2 linked regions of the Saccharicrinis fermentans DSM 9555 = JCM 21142 genome follow. The protein of the gene in region 2 interacts with the protein of the main gene of each other region in a pairwise test. Links are inferred from orthologs where the notes say so. Each region holds a gene or a part of one and is shown on either strand. Other genes may lie near its edges. The genes, in order: ftsH and hflC.

Region 1 (17,703 bases), 3.3 Mb from region 2 along the record:
ATTTCACTACAAACAGAAAACACGAACTAATAAAAACCTACCTCAACCGAGATAATGAGTGGGTTTATCGCTTATACAAATCAGATATTTTACCCAACGAAGCACAAGCGAAGGAGACACCCCTTCAAAACCCTCAGCTTTCTAAGCTAAATACCGCTTCCATCTGCTGGTCAGCTGATACCTCAACAATTGTAATTACACAAAACCAATACAGCACCGTTAAACGGAGTAAAGGAAGACAAAATCTTTTGGGCATATTCTTCATCACCAATAAAAAGGGTGAATGGAGCAGACCTTCCGCATTCAAATATAATTCCCGAAGGAACTATTCCAATGTACACCCCACCATCACACCCGACGGAAAAACCATCTATTTTGTTTCAGACAAACCAGGTGGGATTGGGAAGGCAGATATATATGAATCATCTTTGGTAAACGGAGAATGGACCGAACCTGTGAATTTGGGCAGAAAAGTCAATACAGAAGGAAACGAAGTTTTTCCCTTTTATCATTCGTCGGGCAAGCTATATTTTTCTTCAGAAGGGCACAACAGCACGGGCAAGCTAGATATCTTTTACACTTCCAAGAACAATGGCGTCTGGAGTGCACCAATAAAATTGGAATATCCCATCAACACTGAGAGCAACGATTTTTCATGCTACATCTACGATTCCCAGACCGAAGGCTATTTTGCATCCGACCGCACAGGAAATGCAGATATTTTCAAATTTAATGACACCTATCCTAAGTTTCCGGATGCAAGTCCGCAAATTGAAGACAACTTTTGTTTTACCTTATTCGAAAATGGCCCCTACGTTTCAGATACCTTGCCTTACAAATACAAATGGAATTTTGGAGATGGAGCAACAGCAAACGGGCTCGAAGTGGACCATTGCTTTCCAGGACCCGGAAAATACCTGGTAGAATTAAACGTAGTTGACACACTGGCCAACAAAGACCTATACACCGTTGCAAGCTACGAAGTAAACCTAGAACGCACCCCTCAAATATACATTACAGCTCCAGATACGGTCAATATTGGCACCTCTTTTCAGCTTAGCACAGATATATCAACACTCCAAGATTTCGTTCCTACGCAATATTTTTGGGACTTTGGAGACGGTAATAAAGCCAAAGGTGTAACTATTCATCATATTTTTCGAAAAAAGGGTATATACACAATTACTTGTGGTGCCATTTCAAAACTTGACCCTACAGATAAACGAAGTTCAACACGACAGATTGTTGTCATAGAATAATCAATACACATGCATAAATTAGCTATATTTTATACATTTATAATAATTTCGTTGAGTGCCAATGCCCAACCCGTACCAGCCATTGACGAGAACATACCCCACCTTGTTACATTTGGAAAAGATGGAGAATCAGCATGGGGCGACAACGATTATTGTCAGGTCATATTTTACTCCGTTCCGCAAGATCATACGGAACCCATTTTTATCAGGGTATATGACCCCGATACAGGAGGAGAGATAGATGAACAGAAAGGAGAATGGGATACCCGAATGAAATACAGTATTTATGGCGGAAAAAACGCCTGCTCTGCCAAGGATGCAAAGAATATTAATTTAAGTGGCAACTACAAAAGCGGCACATTATTAGGTACAAAATCCTTCACTGCCCATCCTAAATATGATCAAAAATGGTATACTTTCGGTCCCATTAACCCCACTGAAGGAGAGTTTTTACCGGACGAATATGGTGGCTATGTATTTAAAATAATCATTGAAGGAATATCAGGTGATGACGGAAACCTATACAACTTATCTCTAAGCAACAAACCAACTGAAAACCAACCAGTAGAAGGGGCTTTTGCTTTTTATTACAAATATAAATTCAGATTACACGATAACGCTAACGAGATTTCCCATATCTATCCATTTATCGACGAAAATGTTCAATCAGTAAAACAATCCAACTTCGACTGGGATAACGACGGCATTATCAGAATCATCTCTGTGGCCAAAAATGGAGAGTTTATGAAAATTTCTGGCGATGACAACTGGGCCAATAGTCTGCATCAGGTTCACCCCTCAGAAAAAAACAAGTCGTACGATATTCAAATGATAAAAAAGAAAGGGGCAGATATCAAAAACAACAATGTAGTCATATACCTAAAAAATCAATATGACGAACTAATTGAGTTTTACAGTGTTCCTATTGGAGGCATCCCAAAATACAAATACAGCATTGGAATGAAACCGAAAACTATACATAACTAGAGTGGGATATGACATACAGCGTTAAAAGGTTAACAACCCTACTAATTATCATTGTGCTATACAGTTGCAGCAATCACGCTACAGCTCAATCATTCAACTTTAAAAATTTTGATTCAGACATGGGTCTGCCGCAAAACTTTGTGTATTGCTTGGCACAGGATCACAATGGCTACCTTTGGATAGGCACCGGCGAAGGTTTGGTGAGGTACGACGGTATCCACTTCAAGACCTATACACAAAGAGACTCTTTGTCTTCAGACTTTATTTACTCTTTATTTGTAGACCTGGATGGAATACTATAGGTTGGACACAACAACGGTACATTATCCTACTTACAAGACGGCACCTTCCATAAAATAATACCCACCCCCAAAGCCACCAGTCGCATCAACGACATCTGCCAGGATAACATGGGCAACATATGGGCAACCGTACAAAATAACGGCTTATTAAAGATCAACAAACAAAAGAATGTAACACCATATTTTCAAGCGGATATATTTGAGGATAAACTCTATTACTCAATAGAGTCCGTTGATCCATTCAACTTTTTAATGGGCACCTCTGAAGGTCTGATGCATTTGAAACTGAATCAGAATGCAGAGATCACTTCTGTACATGAAATAGGAAATATTCCACCAGCTAAAATAAATACCATCGTAAAACGAAGAGCCATAGAAGGAGAATACTGGATAGCTACCGAGGACGAAGGTTTCTACTTATTTCGCTATGATGAGCAAACAGCCAAACATTATGCCAACAACAACCTATGCATTAAATTTAATATAGAATACGAAAATATATTAGATATTTACGAAGAAAAAGATGGCAATCTACTACTTGCCACCTGGGGGAACGGGGTTATCAAATTATTTTTAGATGCTGCAACACAAAGCTTCACCGAATCATTTAAATTCACCACTGAAAATGGCTTGAACCACGACTTCATTAGGGCCATCATAGGTGACCGAGAAGATAACTATTGGTTTGCCACCTACGGAGGCGGTGTTTCTGTATTACTCAGCGACTATTTTATCCATTATGACTTGGAGAGTATTGGCTTTAAACAAAGCAAGGCTAAATCAGTCATGGCCACCCATTCCAACCTATGGATAGGACTGGACAATGGCATATTGCACACCGATCCATTTTGTTTCACGGACCATGAATACTATGACAAAGCACTGGGAATACCCAACGACGAGATTACTGGCTTTGAATATGATTCAGATAGCACCTTTTGGGTAGCATCCTTTGAATCCGGGTTATACTTCAGAAAAAAAGGAGATTTAAGATTTAAAAAATATCCATACACCAAAGGAGTGAGCGAGCCAAAGATCAATGATATGGCTATTGTTAACCGAGATATTTTACTGGCAACCACTTCCGGTTTCTATCGCATAAACCCAACAACACCCAAAACAACCTTGTTAACCACTGAAAATCAACTACCACACAACAATATTAATTTCGTATTCATTGACGATCAACAACAAATATGGATAGGACCCAAATCCAGTGGCATCTGCCTACTGGACAGCACAAGCATTGAAGTTCACAGACTTTCTAAATCACCATTGGATGTTTCAGGTATGACCACAGACTCCAAAGGGAACTTTTGGTTGTCGACCATTGGTAAGGGAGTATTAAAGTACAATCAAGACACTTTGATGGCCATCGATATTTCAGATGGACTTACCAAAAACTACTGCTACGATATTGTATGTGACAAAAATGACAGACTCTGGATTGCACACCAACCAGGTATCAGTACCATCGACCTAAACACAAAACAAATCAGAACCTTTGGCTTTAAAGAAGACATGGGCGGTGATTTTTATGATATATGGAAAGATAAAGAAGAAAACATATGGTTTGCATCCAGTAATGGTATCATTAAATACTTTCCGGACAGAGACAAGAAAAATACGGTTCCGCCTAAAATTAACCTCAATAAAGCAAATGTATCTGGTATCAATTACCCCTTGAACAAACCCATTCAGCTGCCATATCCTTACAATAGGAGGTATGCTAAATTCAGATTTGATTTCACTGGCATCAGCTTTAAGGACCCCCTAGGCGTGAGCTACCAATACAAATTAATTAGAAATGACAACGAGGAATCCCAATGGATCGACCTAGGAACCACTAATTTTAAGGAATACGAATTTTTGCCTGACGGTAAATACGACTTAAAAATTCGCGCATTTAATGCCGATGGTGTACCCAACAATAACCCTCTGTCAATTAGAATAGAAATTGCTGAACCCATATGGAAAAAATGGTGGTTTTACCTCGTTTTAATCTCTCTACTGGGGTTAATATTCTATTGGATTATCAAAATCAGGGAACGAAAGTTAAGGATGCAAAAAGAGGCATTACAACGAGAAGTAAATTCACAAACCATAGTTCTGCGAGAACAAAAAGATGAAATACAGCGTAAAAATAAAGACATTACAGCTAGCATTAATTACGCCAAGCGTATTCAAAGCTCTATCCTACCACCGGTGAACGAACTAAAAAATTCCTTTGCTCAATCATTCATATTCTTTGCTCCTAGAGATATTGTAAGTGGTGACTTTTATTGGTTTAGCAAGAATAAAAATAAATTCTTATTATGCTGCGCTGATTGCACCGGACATGGTGTTCCCGGCGCTTTCATGTCAATGATTGGAACTACCTTACTCAACGATATTAACAAAACAGAAAAAGTACAATCTCCCGCTGATATTCTTGAAAAACTAGATAGCAACATTAAAGTATTACTTCAAAAAGAAAATAGTGAGAATGCTAAAGACGGAATGGACATCTCGGTGATTGAGATTGATGTAAACACCCACAAAGTGAGAATCGCCTCTGCCAAGCGACCTGTATTTGTATATATCAACAATGAACTATCCATATACAACGGAACAAGGAGAAGCATAGGCGATGATGCACTTACTCAAAAATCTAAATTCTTAAATTACGAATACAATTGTTCCAAAGGAGACTCCATTTACTTGTTCTCAGATGGCTATACCGACCAATTTGGAGGTCCCAAAGGCAAAAAAATAATGAAGGTAGGTGTCAAGAACCTACTGGAAGAAATACGTAAAAAACCAATGGACAGTCAAGGTAAAATTATTAAAGAATATTTTAATAATTGGAAAGGAGACCTGGAACAAATAGACGACGTATTATTCATGGGGATAAAACTCTAAATTCGGCATAAATAAATCCTTTATAAAAAATACAATAGCAATTGAGGCATAGCACCAGCTTTGGTGATTGAAACAAGTTAGCTGGCATCTCGATTGGCAACAATGTGAATAGGTAATAGATTTTACGAATGCAGTTTTCGGCCTTAAGTCCACAAATGAAAAAATAAAAAAACACAGAAAACAGAGAATACAAAAGGTTTTAATAGGGAAAATAAATGCGCCCTATTCAGGTAGTTTGCAGTGCTTTCTCCATTCACGGAACTGATCATAAAAGAAAGACTTAAAACAATCCCGAATAGCCACTGAAAAAAAGTAATGAAATAATAAAGGGTAAAATACAACATATCATCTACACTCAACTTAGTCAGAACATCCCCGCCAAAAAACAGGCCTTCATCATACTTAAATTTCCATATAATAGCCTGATTAAGTGCAAAGGCAAACAACAATACAGACACCAGGGCTAAAATAAGCTTCGCTCTTCCACCCCTATTTTTACATAGTACATAAGTTCCCAATAATGACAAACAGACTAAGAAAATACTTATTAGGCCTTGCATCAGTCCAAAAAAACCACTAGCCATGGCAAAACCAATACCACCCAATGTTTTATAATAGAGAAATAACACAGCCAGACCCCCAAAAAACAAAAAAGCGAAAAAATTAAAAATCCGAACCTTTGTATCTAACACCGAACAAATAGAAGAGTTATTCATGTATATATATTTTAAAGAAACGTAATAAAGAAACGCACTTACAAATTCGATAAAATATTACACATTTGCAATAAAGAGGCAAAAGAACCACCAAATTATTGTGCAAACAGATTAATGCGACGATTGGATGAGCGTATTGTTTATCTAACAATCACTTCTATATAGAAAACGGCCATGGGAATTGCAAATATTACCGCATCAAACCTATCTAGGACACCTCCATGTCCTGGAAAAATATTACCCGAATCTTTAATACCAATACTTCTTTTAAACAAGGATTCAATAAGATCCCCCAATACCGCCATTATAGAAACAATACCTCCCAACGTAATCCACTGTACCACATTTAAATCTTTCCAAAATAAGGATATTACATAACCGCCCATCAATGTAAGCAAAAAACCACCTACGGTTCCTTCCCAGGTTTTTTTAGGAGATATTCTTTCAAAAAACTTATGTTTGCCTATGCTCACACCAGACAAGTAAGCCCCCGTGTCGTTTATCCAAACCAGTATAAACACAGCGAGCGGCAATTCAAAATGATATATCCCTTTCACAAAAGCCAATGAATTTAACATGGCCAATGGTACACCAATATACACAGCACACAACAAACTAGAGCCAATACGTTCCAATGGCTTATCATCCATATCGAACAATTCCTTGATAAAAACCAATAATACAATAGGTATAAGCAAATAAAAGACAGCGAAATCAGATATTCCTGATTGCGTAAGAAAGGTAGCTACATACACAAAAACTCCGATGGACAAAGCAGACAAAAAATTGGTTTTTATTTGGGCAGCTTCCAGCAAGCCATTAAGCTCGTATATTCCGGCAATTACAACCAAAAAAAATACAGCAAAAAAGGAGAATGGATGATAAAAAATTCCACCTGCTACTACAATAACAAAAAGGATACCCGTAAGAACTCGTTGCCAAAAATTATTCATTTGTAATGGATTGATACATTTGCAAAAATAAGCAGTTAAACCAATTTTCATTCATTTTTGGCAATAAAAACAAATAATTCTTTAGATCCATGCGTTTCCATCCCCCATGTTTCTTTAGCGATACCACAATACTTTGTTTATTCTAAGCTCTACCCTACACGCATAGCTGATCACAAGTCCACCAAAAGTCATCCATTCTGCAATAAATCTCCCATCAAATTCAAGAAGCTAAAAACCAAGGAGTAATCGAGTTTCGCCTTTTGTTTTATAAAAGGAGTAACCCAGAATCTTAATACGGTTGTAGTAAACCACCGATGTTTTATCCCTATTTACTTTCAGGTAAAGATGTTTCTCTATAAAGCGAATCACGTTAAATACCATGCACGGCACACTAAAAAAAGGAGGAACAGTATCAATACCATTCCTCCTTTTTTTATTCTCTAAACTTAAGCCATACGCTCTTCTGCGCTTTTATACCAGACCCTACTCCTTCTCACTTTCTGTATCAGGAGAGGCATCCTTACTTTGATCCGTTTCACTTTTTGGCGCTTCAGAAGACTCATGTCCGTTATCATCTAACTGAACAATATGTTTATTTACCTTTCTTTTCCCAAAAATAGCTTCTAAATCCTCGCTAAAAATAACCTCACGTTCAAGAAGCAGGTTAGCCAATTGTGCGTGCTTATCTTTATTACTCCTTAAAATATCTTTTGCGCGTTGATATTGTTCTTCAATGAGCTTAGACACCTCTTGATCAATCACCTGAGCTGTATCTTCACTATAAGGCTTTGTGAACCCATATTCATTTTGTCCACTGGAATCAAAATAACTCACATTACCCAATCCCCTACCCATACCATAATAGGCGATCATTGCATAAGCCTGTTTTGTAACTTTTTCAAGATCATTCAGAGCACCCGTAGATATTTTACCAAACTCAAGTTCTTCAGCTGCTCTACCCGCCAATGCAGAACACATTTCGTCTAACATCTGCTCGGTAGTTGTTAATTGCCTTTCTTCGGGAAGATACCAGGCTGCACCCAATGCCTTACCTCTTGGAACAATAGTAACCTTAACCAAAGGATGGGCATATTCCAACAACCAACTGGTGGCGGCATGACCTGCTTCATGATAAGCGATGGCTCTTTTCTCGTCTTTAGATATGATTTTATTTTTCTTTTCAAGGCCACCAACGATTCTATCCACTGCACTTAAGAAGTCCTCTTTCTCCACTATTGTTTTATCACCACGGGCAGCTATCAACGCCGCTTCATTACATACATTGGCAATGTCGGCTCCAGAAAATCCAGGAGTCTGCTTGGCCAGAAACTCAGATTTCACCTCTTCGCTCAATTTTAATGGGCGTAAATGCACCTCAAAAATCTGCTTTCTTTCATTTATATCAGGCAGCTCCACATGAATTTGACGGTCAAAACGACCCGCTCTCATCAATGCACGATCTAAAATATCGGCACGGTTTGTCGCAGCTAAAATAATCACGCCAGAATTAGTACCAAAACCATCCATCTCGGTCAGCAATTGATTAAGTGTATTCTCACGTTCATCATTGGCTCCCATGCTAGGACTTTTACCACGAGCCCGACCTATGGCATCTATCTCATCGATAAATACAATACAAGGTGCCTTTTCCTTGGCTTTTTTAAACAAGTCTCTCACTCTGGAAGCTCCCACTCCCACAAACATCTCCACAAAATCAGAACCCGACATACTAAAGAATGGCACATTAGCTTCTCCGGCCACAGCCTTGGCCAACAAAGTCTTTCCCGTTCCGGGAGGACCTACTAGTAATGCTCCTTTAGGTATTTTACCGCCGAGGTTGGTATATTTTTCCGGTCTTTTCAAAAAAGACACTATCTCTTCCAACTCCTGCTTGGCCTCAGCCAATCCAGCCACATCCAGAAAATTAACATTAATATTTGATTCCTTATCGAAAACCTTAGCGCGGGATTTACCAACATTAAAAATATTTCCAGCACCACCGCCGCCACCTTGGGCACCCATTCTTCTGAAAATAAAAACCCAAATAATCAACAATAATATCAGAGGCCAAAGAAAACTCAGCACCTCATTAAAGTAATTGGATCGTTGCTCATAACGATTTGGAATAGATATCTGCTGACTCTGTTCAACACGACGCAGATCTTCCACAAAGCTATCCACAGAAGGCACCTTCACTAAAAAATGAGGGCCTCCTTCCATCAGTGAAGAAAAATTATCTCCAAACTCATCTCTGTAGTTTTCCAGCTTATCACTTTTAATAGTCACTTCCAATGCACTTTCATTGGTAATCACCGTTAACATTTCTATATCACCTGATGGTAAAACCTGATCCGTAAATTTACTGTAAGGCATTTTCTTCACTACCTCCTCTTGATTAACCATAAAAAAGGAAATCATTAGAAGTAAAATAATGCCATATATCCAGTACCCATTGAACTTTGGAAACTTTGGATTTGAATTGTTTCCTCCCTGATTAACAGGTTCGTTCTTTTGTTTTTGCTCTTCGCTCATTCGCTAAATAATAAATAACTGACTAAAATATGTTTTCTATGTCGGTACGTCGGGCATCCGCCCACAACTCTTCCAGGTTATAAAAACTACGTATGGGACGCTGAAATATGTGCACTACTACATCCACATAATCTACTAAAACCCATTCTGCATTTTCTTTCCCTTCAATATGATACGGTTTTTCTCCCAACTTCTCTCTCACCAAATCCTCTACCGAATCACCAATCGCACCAACTTGTGTATTACTGTCCCCGTCACAAATAACAAAAAACTGACAGACACTGCCGTCAATTTCACGCATATCTAAAATAGCAATATTTGTGCCTTTTTTATCTTGAATACCTTCAACAACCGCATCTACCAATTGTTCAGCTGCGTTATTTTCTTTACTTGTCATTAAATCTATAAGTTTTTTTTGTTATATCGACCTTTAAAGGTGCTAATTTACTAGAAAAACACAAAGATACTATTTTTTTATATTCGCTTTTACTAACTACTTTTGTACCTTCATTTAGAATCACCTGCCACGATGACAATTTGGCGCAATTATTTTTATATTATGTCAGTACAAATACCCAATAACATATTACATTTCGAGCATTTACTTTCAACCAACACCAAACTGAAGGCATTAAAAGCGAATGTTCCTGAATTCACGATAGTAATTACAGACAAGCAAACAGCCGGAAAAGGCCAAGCAGGCAATTATTGGGAAAGCGAAGCTAACAAAAACCTCACTTTCAGCCTACTGCTCAAACCTATTTATATTGAAATACAAGATCAATTTATCATTTCAAAAGCGGTTGCGCTGGGAATTATTCATGTATTTAAGGACTTCTCACAAGACTTTTCGATCAAATGGCCCAACGACATCTATTATCGCGACAAAAAAATAGGCGGAATCTTAATAGAAAACACCATCTCACGGACTACCATAAGCGATTCCATAGTGGGCATTGGTTTAAACATCAACCAAGAGTATTTCACCAGTGATGCTCCCAACCCTATTTCTTTAAAAAACATCAGCGGGCAAGACTTTGAGCTTATTACCATCCTATCAAAGGTAGTACATGCCATCACTGCGTATGTTAATGACATAAAATGCGGAAACTCAGCAAAGTTAAACCAATTGTACCTGAACAATCTATACCGCAGGCAAGGTTTTCATCTATACAAAGATCACCATGGTGAGTTTATGGCACAAATAACCGGCATCAATGAATATGGACATTTACAACTCAAAACCCAAACCGGCGAAAAAAGAACTTACGCTTTTAAAGAAGTTACATTTATCATTCATTAGATATCTCAAGAAAACAATACCACTAATACTTTAGCAATGACCGTCATAATCATAGCTGGCAATGGCATCACCTAACATATTCAGAAATTTATCCACATGCTTACCCACCATCATCTTCATCATCGCATTCAAATCAGCTTTTAGGGTGAGTTTTATGCGCGTATCGTTTTCCGCCACTTGCTTAAGTTGCACCCATAAATAAAAGTTAAAAGGCACTTTGCCATCGGTTGAATACTTGACCGTTTTCACAGGTTCTTTGTCCACAATCTTAAGACCGGCTTCACCTATTCCATCCACTTTAAATCGACAAGTATCTTCAGTACTTTGCCAATCCTTAATCTTATCCTGAGGTATCAGATCTTTAAAATTATTAAAATTGGATATGAAGGAAAAAATTTTCTCTTGGCTATATAATGCTTTTTTAATTTCGCTTTCGAACTTTGTCATGTCACGTATTCTTTCTTCAAGTTTAAAGTATCAGTTAGCACTTCTTGTCCCAGCAGGTTATTTACCCCAATGTGCAGGGTCATTTCTCCAGTTAGACAATGTTTTCACATCGTCAGACGATACATACCCGCTTTGTACGGCCACCTCTATCAAAGTTTGATAATCACTCAAGGTATGAAGCGTCACTTCTTTTTCAACGAAATTATCTACCGCAGCCTGAAAGCCATACGTAAAAATAGCGGCCATCCCCAACACTTGACAACCTTCCTTACGCAATGCATCCACGGCCTTTAGGCTACTTCCTCCAGTGGAAATCAGATCTTCTATAACCACTACATTTTTACCTGCAGAAATATCACCTTCAATCAGGTTCTCCATTCCATGCCCCTTCGGAGAAGAGCGCACATAAACAAAAGGTTTATCCAAGGCATCTGCCACCAAGGCGCCTTGTGCTATTGCTCCAGTAGCTACACCGGCAATAACATCCACCTGAGGATATAATTCATTCACTAAAGCTACAAATCCTGACTTTATATAATCCCTCACTTCTGGGTATGACAATGTTTTTCGGTTGTCACAATAAATAGGAGAATTCCATCCCGAAGCCCACGTAAATGGGTTTGCTGGTTGCAATTTAATTGCCTTAATTTGCAATAATTGTTTTGCGATAGTTTCTGATACTTTTTTCATGCTGCAAATGTATAAAGTTTTTTTTAAGGATAGAATTGTTTTTTTAACAGAGGATATTGAAAGGGATCTCAGTCCGGATTTCGATGCAATATTCAAATACTCAAACCACAAGGAGTTACTTGACTTTATTTTAAACTTCGAAAGAAAACAAGAAATAAAGAAAGCCTATATCTACCACCATGACATCAATGAGCTAATGGAATTATTTTCCGCTTGCTTTAAAAATATAAATGCGGCCGGAGGTGTGGTATTCAACGACCACAAGGAGATTTTATTTATCCATCGCTTGGGTGTTTGGGATCTACCCAAAGGAAAAGCCGAGAAAGGAGAAACAATGGAAGAAACAGCACTACGTGAGGTGGAAGAAGAATGTGCGATTAATCCATTAAAGATTACCCGGCCACTATCTCCCACCTACCATACATATACATTAAAAGGACGGCTCATCCTAAAAAAAACCTATTGGTATGAGATGAAATACAAAGGAAATGCTAGCCCTACACCTCAGCTGGAAGAAGACATCACAAAGGCGCAATGGATCCGAGCCAATGACATTGAAGAGGTAACACAAAACACTTATCCAAGTATCTTAGAAGTATTGGATGAATTATAATACATAAAACATCAACTTTTTCAGCTGCTATCACTGATTTTACAGGGTTTACACTGTTGTGAAGTTATTTTTTTATATTTTTATGCTAATTTTAATCGTTCAATATAACACACATGACAGCGCAAGAATTAGAATTCGAAAATAAAAAAGACAAGCTACGACTGGAAGCTGTTGACAAAGAGATACAACGTCTCCGAAAAATGAGTCGTAAACAATCAGCAAAAATCACAAACCTGCGCAAAGCTTTATATTTTCAAGCCTTCTTTTTCGTGTCCCTATTGGGGGTTTTTCTATTGAGGGGAATGATTAGTTTCTCTGGCAATACTTCATCCAAGCAAGAAATAGCATCACTAACAGAGAAGTACGAGGAATTAACCTCAAAGCAAAATTCCCTGCATACCACATTGGCACTATACAAAGACAGTCTAAATAAAATCACAAACCTAAACAAAGAGAAACGCAATGAATCAGGTTATAAATACCGTATTCAAATAGGTGCTTTTAAGGAAATTGACTTGAATGACTACTCAGCCAACCTTGTGGCAATTAATCAGGAAACATACGATAGCATATACCAATATACATTAGGCATCTTTGAGGATTACGAGAAAGCATTGGTATTTTGGCACAATATAAAGAAAATGGGTTTCGCTGACTCTTTCATTATGGCAACAAAAGACGGTAGAAGAATTCCTTTAGAACATCTGCCGGAAAACATCAGAAAAGAAAACAAATCTATTTCGGCCAAGCACAAAGAAACAAGGTCTGCATCTCAAGTCGCTCAATTTTAGCTCCCCCCCTAGAGAGGGCTCAAACAATTCTTCTCTACTCAGCTAACTCCCCTTCGCCATTGATCAGCACTTCCCTCACATAGGTGGCAATTTTCCATCTATCATCAGGTAAAATTTGTCCTTGATGTGCTCCCATCACTCCAAAGCCAACGGAGATCACATGAAAGATTTCCCCATCAGGATTACCAGCCACTTTATCAGCCAGCAAACTTGCAGGAGGATACCCATACTTGCCGCTGGTATACAAAAAACCTTTACCATCTCCCTTATCGCCATGACAATGCCAGCAATAAATATTGTAAAGACGCTTCCCTTCAATAACGGCATCTCCTTGCATAGCCGTACCAATATAAGGATTGTGCAATACTTGTCCGGCCAGCTTCCTATTTTCGTCTGTTTTTTCAAATTCATACGGGATTTGGCCACGAGGAACCGTATTTTCTACGGGCATCAGATTCGTTACTCCACCTTCTAAAACAGGATTTTCAGAATAAGTCTCATAACTCCTGGACTGCTCCATATCAGGGAAATAACTATAGCCCGGTTTATTTCGATCATTATCACACGCAACCGCCGTCAAGCTAAATAGCAGAACCAGATATATTTTACTTAATATTTTCATAGTCAAAACTTTCTTTAAAATAGGGATGATTTTCAGGAACCAGATTTCCTTTTGTCAAGGCCTTAAAAACAAACCATGCAAACACCGAAACATACAAAATAGTCAATCCAATTTCAAAAAGGCCAATATGAGCCTTTTCTGCACCCACTGCGCCCGGCATAATAGCGATAAACAGATCGATCCAGTGGCCCACAAACACAATCAAAGAAACAATCAACAGCCAATCCGTACGTCGTTTATTACCTCGGGCCATCAGGGCAAAGAAAGGAGCCACAAAACAAACCAACACATTCACATAAAACAACGTTTCAAACCCCTTTACACGCGTAACATAATAGGTAGTTTCTTCAGGTATATTACTATACCAAATTAACAGATATTGAGAGATCCACAAATAAGCCCAGAATATACTAAAGCCAAACAGATACTTCCCCAAATCGTGAAGATGTTCATCATTCACATGATCCATATAACCCATTTTTTGCAACACCACTAAAAAAATAATGATCACAGCTATAGAATTCACAAACATACCAATAAAAGTATACCATCCATAAAGCGTACTAAACCAATGTGCATCAATACTCATCAACCAATCCCAGGCTGATGTTGAACTGGTTATAGCAAAAAAGACGATAAACAGGCCAGATAAAGTACGAAGACGGTTAAAAAGTTTTATGTCAGGATTGTTATCACTCATCAAGGAAACTTTACGGATATTATGCAGTAGAAATATCCACCCCCCCAGGTACACGAGCATACGAATTATAAAAAAGGGCATATTCAAATAAGCCTTTTTCATTTGTAATATATGATCCAGGTGTTCCGTATGCGACCAATGATATAAAGAATGCACCCCTAAAAGAATAAGAAGCATCATGATAGCACCCAACCAAATTTTACTGGCCATAGCTTCAGCAATACGCTGTACCGATGTTTGCCAACCCGACTCAGCAATCAAATGAACCGCCACAAAAAATCCAGCCCCCAAACACAGACCAATAATCATAAAGCCATTGAGCAAGACATTGGCCCAAAAACGATGACCATCTATTGTTCCTACAAAATACCCCGCCAAAGCCAGCACCAACCCGGCACCAGCACCAGCCATTAGGATAGTTTTTAGTTTTTTTGAAAAGACAAACACTTTATTCATCACTTTGCATTTTAGTAGGTTCAACATGCTTTACTTCCTGCGCACCAACACTCGTCAGAACCTCTTGAATCCGCTCCGATCCGTTGTCCTCATCTTCCAATATCACTACCAAAAAAGCATCGTCCGAGGTACGTTCATCAAAGATAATAGTAGGAGCTCCCGGGCCTATTCCTGAACGAATCAGAAAACCGAAAACCAAAGATATGGCAGCGAACAATACAGCCAACTCAAATGTCACAGGAATAAATGAAGGCACCGACAGGTATGGCTTACCTCCAAAGTTGATTGGCCAGCTTTCAGTAAACACCCACATTTGAAACCAAAAAGCAACAATAGCACCTATGGCACCAGCCAAAAAACCCAAGCGTGGCAGCCTCGACCTTTTTAGTTTTAGAACATCATCCAAACCGTGCACCGGAAAAGGCGTACGTACATCATAAATGGCAATGCCCTTGCTCTGAATTTCCTTTATCCCATCTAAGAGATCTTTATCGTCCCAAAATATTCCGGTTACATACTTATTATTTTTCATCCTGGCCTCCTTTCCTAATAAAGTTTTCCCCTGAGCTTTTCAACACTCCCTTCACTTCTGCAATAGCTACTACAGGAAAGAATCTGATAAACAAGAAAAACAAGGTAAAAAACAGACCGAAAGTTCCTATGTAAACTCCCACTTCCACCCAGGTTGGCGAGTACATAGACCAACTGGAAGGCAGAAAATCACGATGCAATGAAGTCACAATAATCACAAAACGTTCAAACCACATACCTATATTTACAAAGATGGATATCACAAAAGTGGCTGCCAAATTACGCCGTATCTTTTTAAACCAAAATAGCTGAGGTGTGATCACATTACAGGTCATCATTATCCAATAGGCCCACCAATAGGGACCGAAAGCACGATTCACAAATGCATATCGCTCATAGACGACTCCAGAATACCATGCCATAAATAACTCCGTGATATAAGCAATTCCCACAATTGAGCCCGTGGCAATGATCACCTTATTCATGGACTCCACATGCCCTACGGTTATGTAATTTTCCAGATTCAAGGCTTTACGCGTTATGATCATTAATGTTAGCACCATAGCAAAACCTGAAAATACCGCTCCGGAAACAAAGTAAGGCGGAAAAATAGTAGTATGCCATCCAGGAATAACCGAAGTAGCAAAGTCCATACTTACAATAGAGTGTACCGACAATACCAGTGGAGCAGCCAATCCCGCTAAAATCAAACTCATACTCTCATGTCTAGACCAATGACGAGCAGACCCGGTCCAACCAAAACTCAACAAGGTATAAATCTTTTTCCTAAGCCCTTCTTTTAATCGATCACGTATGGAAGCAATATCTGGTATCAAGCCCATATACCAAAACAATAAAGAAACAGTAAAATAAGTGGATATGGCAAACACATCCCAGAGTAATGGAGAATTAAAATTAACCCATAAATCTCGCGTATTCGGATACGGGAAAACGAAAAAACCCAAGGGCAGACGACCCATATGTAAGAGAGGAAATAATCCAGCACACATCACTGCGAAGATGGTCATGGCTTCCGCACTACGGTTGATACTTGTCCGCCACTTTTGACGAAAGAGCAATAAGATGGCTGATATAAAAGTACCGGCATGGCCAATACCTACCCACCATACAAAATTAGTGATACCCCATCCCCATCCGATGGTTCTATTCAGTCCCCATGTTCCAATACCATCCCACACGGTAACATAAATAGCAAAACCGCCAAATCCAAGCGCCAGCAAGGCCAAACCTAAACCTGCATACCAAAGTGGCCCAGGCTTTCCTTCCATGGGCTTTATAATATCATCGGTTACCTGCTTATAACTTTTGGACCCGGTAACCAAAGGCTCCCTTAATGGTGATACATACATTAGCTATGCGTTTTATGTTCAGGTTCTGAATTAATTTTTTCTTCAACATTTCTCACTTTAGTCAGGTATGCAACACTTGGAAGTGTATGCAATTCTTCTAATAAGTGGTATCTTCTAGGGTCTTTCATCATTTTGCTCACTGCACTATTCTTGTCATTCATATCGCCAAAGGTGATAGCTTTTGCAGGACAGCCCTGCTCACATGCCGTCTTTATTTCTCCATCACGCAATGGTTCTCCATCTTTCTTTGCTTCCATTTTTTTTTCCTGGATACGTTGAATACAGAAAGAACATTTTTCGATAACCCCTTTGGCACGAACAGTCACATCCGGATTAAGCACTAACCTTTTTAAGTCGCTGGACATTCCGGTCACATCCACTCTGTTGAAAGGAATGGAATCAGCTCCATTGTAATCAAACCAATTAAAACGGCGTACTTTATATGGACAGTTATTGTTGCAATAGCGGGTTCCAATACATCGGTTGTATGCCATCTGATTAATACCTTCTGAGCTATGATTGGTAGCCGC
Region 2 (2,850 bases):
CTGAATTTGGAAAAGAAACCCTCGTTAGAAGACTTAAAAATTGGAAAATAGAACTGACCGATCAGCTGATTCATCAGTTGGTAAAGCATTATAAATCAAAGTCGATTAATGATTTTTTTAGGGAGATTGCACTGGGGACGATAGATGTGACCAGTATGAAGGATGTGGTGAGTGCTCCAGATACTAAAGTGCTGGATAAAGAGAAGCAGGAAGAGGTTGCTCAACAGAAAAGTGCTACCAATTTTGTGGCCGGTTATGATGAACTGGAGGACTCGGATGATGTGCTTGTGATTGATAAAAACCTTAAAAATGTGGATTATTCACTGGCCAAATGCTGTAGTCCAATCTTTGGTGACAAAATTTTTGGCTTCGTGGCGGTTACTGGAGGAATAAAAATACATCGAATTAACTGTCCCAATGCTCCAGAGATGCGATCTAAATTTGGATATAGAATTGTTAATGCACAATGGAATTCTGGTGGTACAGCTAATTTTCAGGCTACTCTTAAGATTACAGGAACGGATGATATTGGTATTGTTAGTAATATAAGCCAGGTCATTACTAAAGACTTGAAAATGAAAATGCGGTCTATTTCTATTGACTCCCAGGAGGGGAGTTTTGAGGGGACAGTAACTGTATTTGTAAATGATACCGATATGTTAGGACGACTCATCAAAAAGGTGAAGAAAGTGAAAGGCGTTTATAATGTGTCTCGTATTGATTCGGTAGTATAGTTTCTTTTGACATATGCATGGGTGGGATCTGTGTGCTGATACAGACTGAAAAGGTCTTGTGTAAATGTTTTTTTAACAGAACCAACTTTTGTGCGTTATCTGCCGGTGTTTTATGGTGTGTTAAATGCAAAACGCCTATATAAATAAAGAGTCACCATTTTTGCAATGGTGACTCATGTAAATGACTTTTTAGTTTGCTGATTACGCGGAGAATAAGTCCGCTATAACTATTGTTTATATTAATTGGGTTATAGGAGATCGTATTTTACTTATTACCCAATTACTTTTGTTCTTTACTTCATACTTTTCATGTATTTAAAAAGTTCGCTGTCGGTTGATAAGATAACCGAAGTTGTTGTGTCAAATGTAGTTTCAAAAGTTTCCATTGATTTTAAGAAACCGTATAATTCGCGGGAAGCAGCTGTTTGGTTGTACGCAGAGGCATAGATGGCTGCGGCCTGTGCATCGGCCTTACCTTTTATTTCTTCAGCTTTTCTAAAGGCTTCGGATTGTATTGTTTTTAGCTCTCTTTCTTTTTCTCCATTAATACGAGAGGCTTCACCCTGACCTTCGGAGCGAAATTTATCGGCTATACGAAATCTTTCACTTTTCATTCGTTCGTACACCTGAGCACTCACCTCTTTCACATAGTTAATTCTTTTGAATCTAAAATCTAGGATGATAATACCCAGGTCTTTGGCCTTTTCGTTGGCAGATATAAGAATTTTATCTTGCAGTTGTTGACGTCCAACAGATATGATATCCAGTGAGTCTGAGATCATTTCTCCCGTAGCTCCGGAAGATGCTGGTGTTCTGTTCTGAGATCGTACTGCTTCTTCCAGATCGTGGGCTGCTATGTAATCCCGTGTTTCTCCATCCAATATATCATTTAAACGTGTAAGAGCACCTCTTTCGTTGGTCATTCTCTTGAAGAATTGCAATGGGTCTGTTATTTGCCATCGTGCATACGTATCAACAAAAATGAACTTTTTATCTTTTGTGGGGACTTGGTTAGGATCACCATCCCATTCCATGTAGCGTTTGTCAAAATAATTGGTCTTTTGAATAAAAGGTGTTTTAAATTTTAGACCGGGTTCTGTTTTTGCTTCTCCAACAGGTTTACCAAACTGAGTAATTACAACCTGTTCTGTTTCTTTTACCACGTATGCACTTTGAAATATTACAACTAGCAATACAGCCAAAGCGACGGATATAAGTATGAATTTATTATTTTTCATTTGTTTAAAAATTAGTGAAACTTTACTAAACTGTGCAAATTTCAATTGTTCATCTATGTGCCCAATCATTTGCGCTGCTCATGCCCGTTTCATCTGTTTATATTTAACTTTTAATGGTCCTATGGATCTCATTAAAACTAATCATCCTTCTGTGTGTGAAACAATTCTCATAACACGTTTCATATGGTATTGCTTTGTTTTACAAAGAAGTATGTGTTGATCTCACTATTGCGCTGATCTCTTCTAATAGGTAGGCAGTGCTTTTAGTGGCTTGTTTTACCATTTAAAAGTGCTATTTATTCAACTGCATCTGTAATAATGGTAAAACACTGTTTCCCTCTTCATCAATGATGATCTTGCTACCTAGTTTTGGTAAAACAGAGCCCATGGTTTCAAGGTATATTCTTCTTTTGGTAACCTCAGGAGCTTTTACGTACTCTTTGTAGATTGCGTTAAAACGGGCAACTTCACCGAGTGCGTTATTCACCCGTTCTGTAGCAAAACCTTCCGCTTTTTGTATGGTTTCTTCGGCTTGTCCTCTTGCTTTGGGAATTACTTTATTATACTCTGATTTTGCCTGATTAATCAAGGTTTCTCTTTCTTGTTGTGCTTGGTTGACAGCATTAAATGCAGCTTTTACCGGTTCTGGAGGGTTTACATCTTGCAGTACTATCTGATCTACCTTAACACCCAGTGAATATTCCTGACATATTTCGTTCACAAGCACTTCCATTTTGGTGGCTATCTCTGTACGTCCTACGGTTAGTACTTCATTTACCGTGCGGTCTCCAATGATTTGTCGAAGAGCAGCTTCCGATACATCACGTAGTGTGCCTTCCGGGTTTCTTACCATAAAAAGATAGTCGTATGGTTTGTTA

Evidence for each region.
Region 1: the proteins of hflC (region 2) and ftsH interact in binary tests that used the Escherichia coli proteins (3 or more experiments, as listed by UniProt). The link is inferred for Saccharicrinis fermentans DSM 9555 = JCM 21142 from one-to-one orthologs.

What each region holds. Positions count from the first base shown.
Region 1 is NZ_KI912107.1:3,995,848-4,013,550, forward strand. What follows is about bases 7,127-10,083. They hold ftsH (ATP-dependent zinc metalloprotease FtsH), read right to left. Parts: upstream 9,651-10,083; coding sequence 7,602-9,650; downstream 7,127-7,601. Other genes in these bases: rsfS (ribosome silencing factor), read right to left, coding at 9,673-10,047. Outside these bases: CYTFE_RS26875 (PKD domain-containing protein), read left to right, coding at 1-1,259; CYTFE_RS0116300 (hypothetical protein), read left to right, coding at 1,269-2,246; CYTFE_RS31240 (two-component regulator propeller domain-containing protein), read left to right, coding at 2,255-2,548; CYTFE_RS26880 (SpoIIE family protein phosphatase), read left to right, coding at 2,657-5,449; CYTFE_RS0116310 (hypothetical protein), read right to left, coding at 5,593-6,165; CYTFE_RS0116315 (phosphatidate cytidylyltransferase), read right to left, coding at 6,306-7,118; CYTFE_RS0116335 (biotin--[acetyl-CoA-carboxylase] ligase), read left to right, coding at 10,210-10,953; CYTFE_RS0116340 (hypothetical protein), read right to left, coding at 10,984-11,400; pyrE (orotate phosphoribosyltransferase), read right to left, coding at 11,458-12,090; CYTFE_RS0116350 (NUDIX hydrolase), read left to right, coding at 12,098-12,703; CYTFE_RS28890 (hypothetical protein), read left to right, coding at 12,817-13,494; CYTFE_RS0116360 (c-type cytochrome), read right to left, coding at 13,529-14,116; CYTFE_RS26890 (hypothetical protein), read right to left, coding at 14,100-15,272; CYTFE_RS0116370 (DUF3341 domain-containing protein), read right to left, coding at 15,265-15,804; nrfD (NrfD/PsrC family molybdoenzyme membrane anchor subunit), read right to left, coding at 15,794-17,173; CYTFE_RS0116380 (TAT-variant-translocated molybdopterin oxidoreductase), read right to left, coding at 17,173-17,703. UniProt on the Escherichia coli protein: Acts as a processive, ATP-dependent zinc metallopeptidase for both cytoplasmic and membrane proteins. Plays a role in the quality control of integral membrane proteins.
Region 2 is NZ_KI912107.1:680,933-683,782, forward strand. It holds hflC (protease modulator HflC), read right to left. Parts: upstream 1,973-2,850; coding sequence 1,028-1,972; downstream 1-1,027. Other genes in the region: CYTFE_RS0102925 (RelA/SpoT family protein), read left to right, coding at 1-734; hflK (FtsH protease activity modulator HflK), read right to left, coding at 2,265-2,850.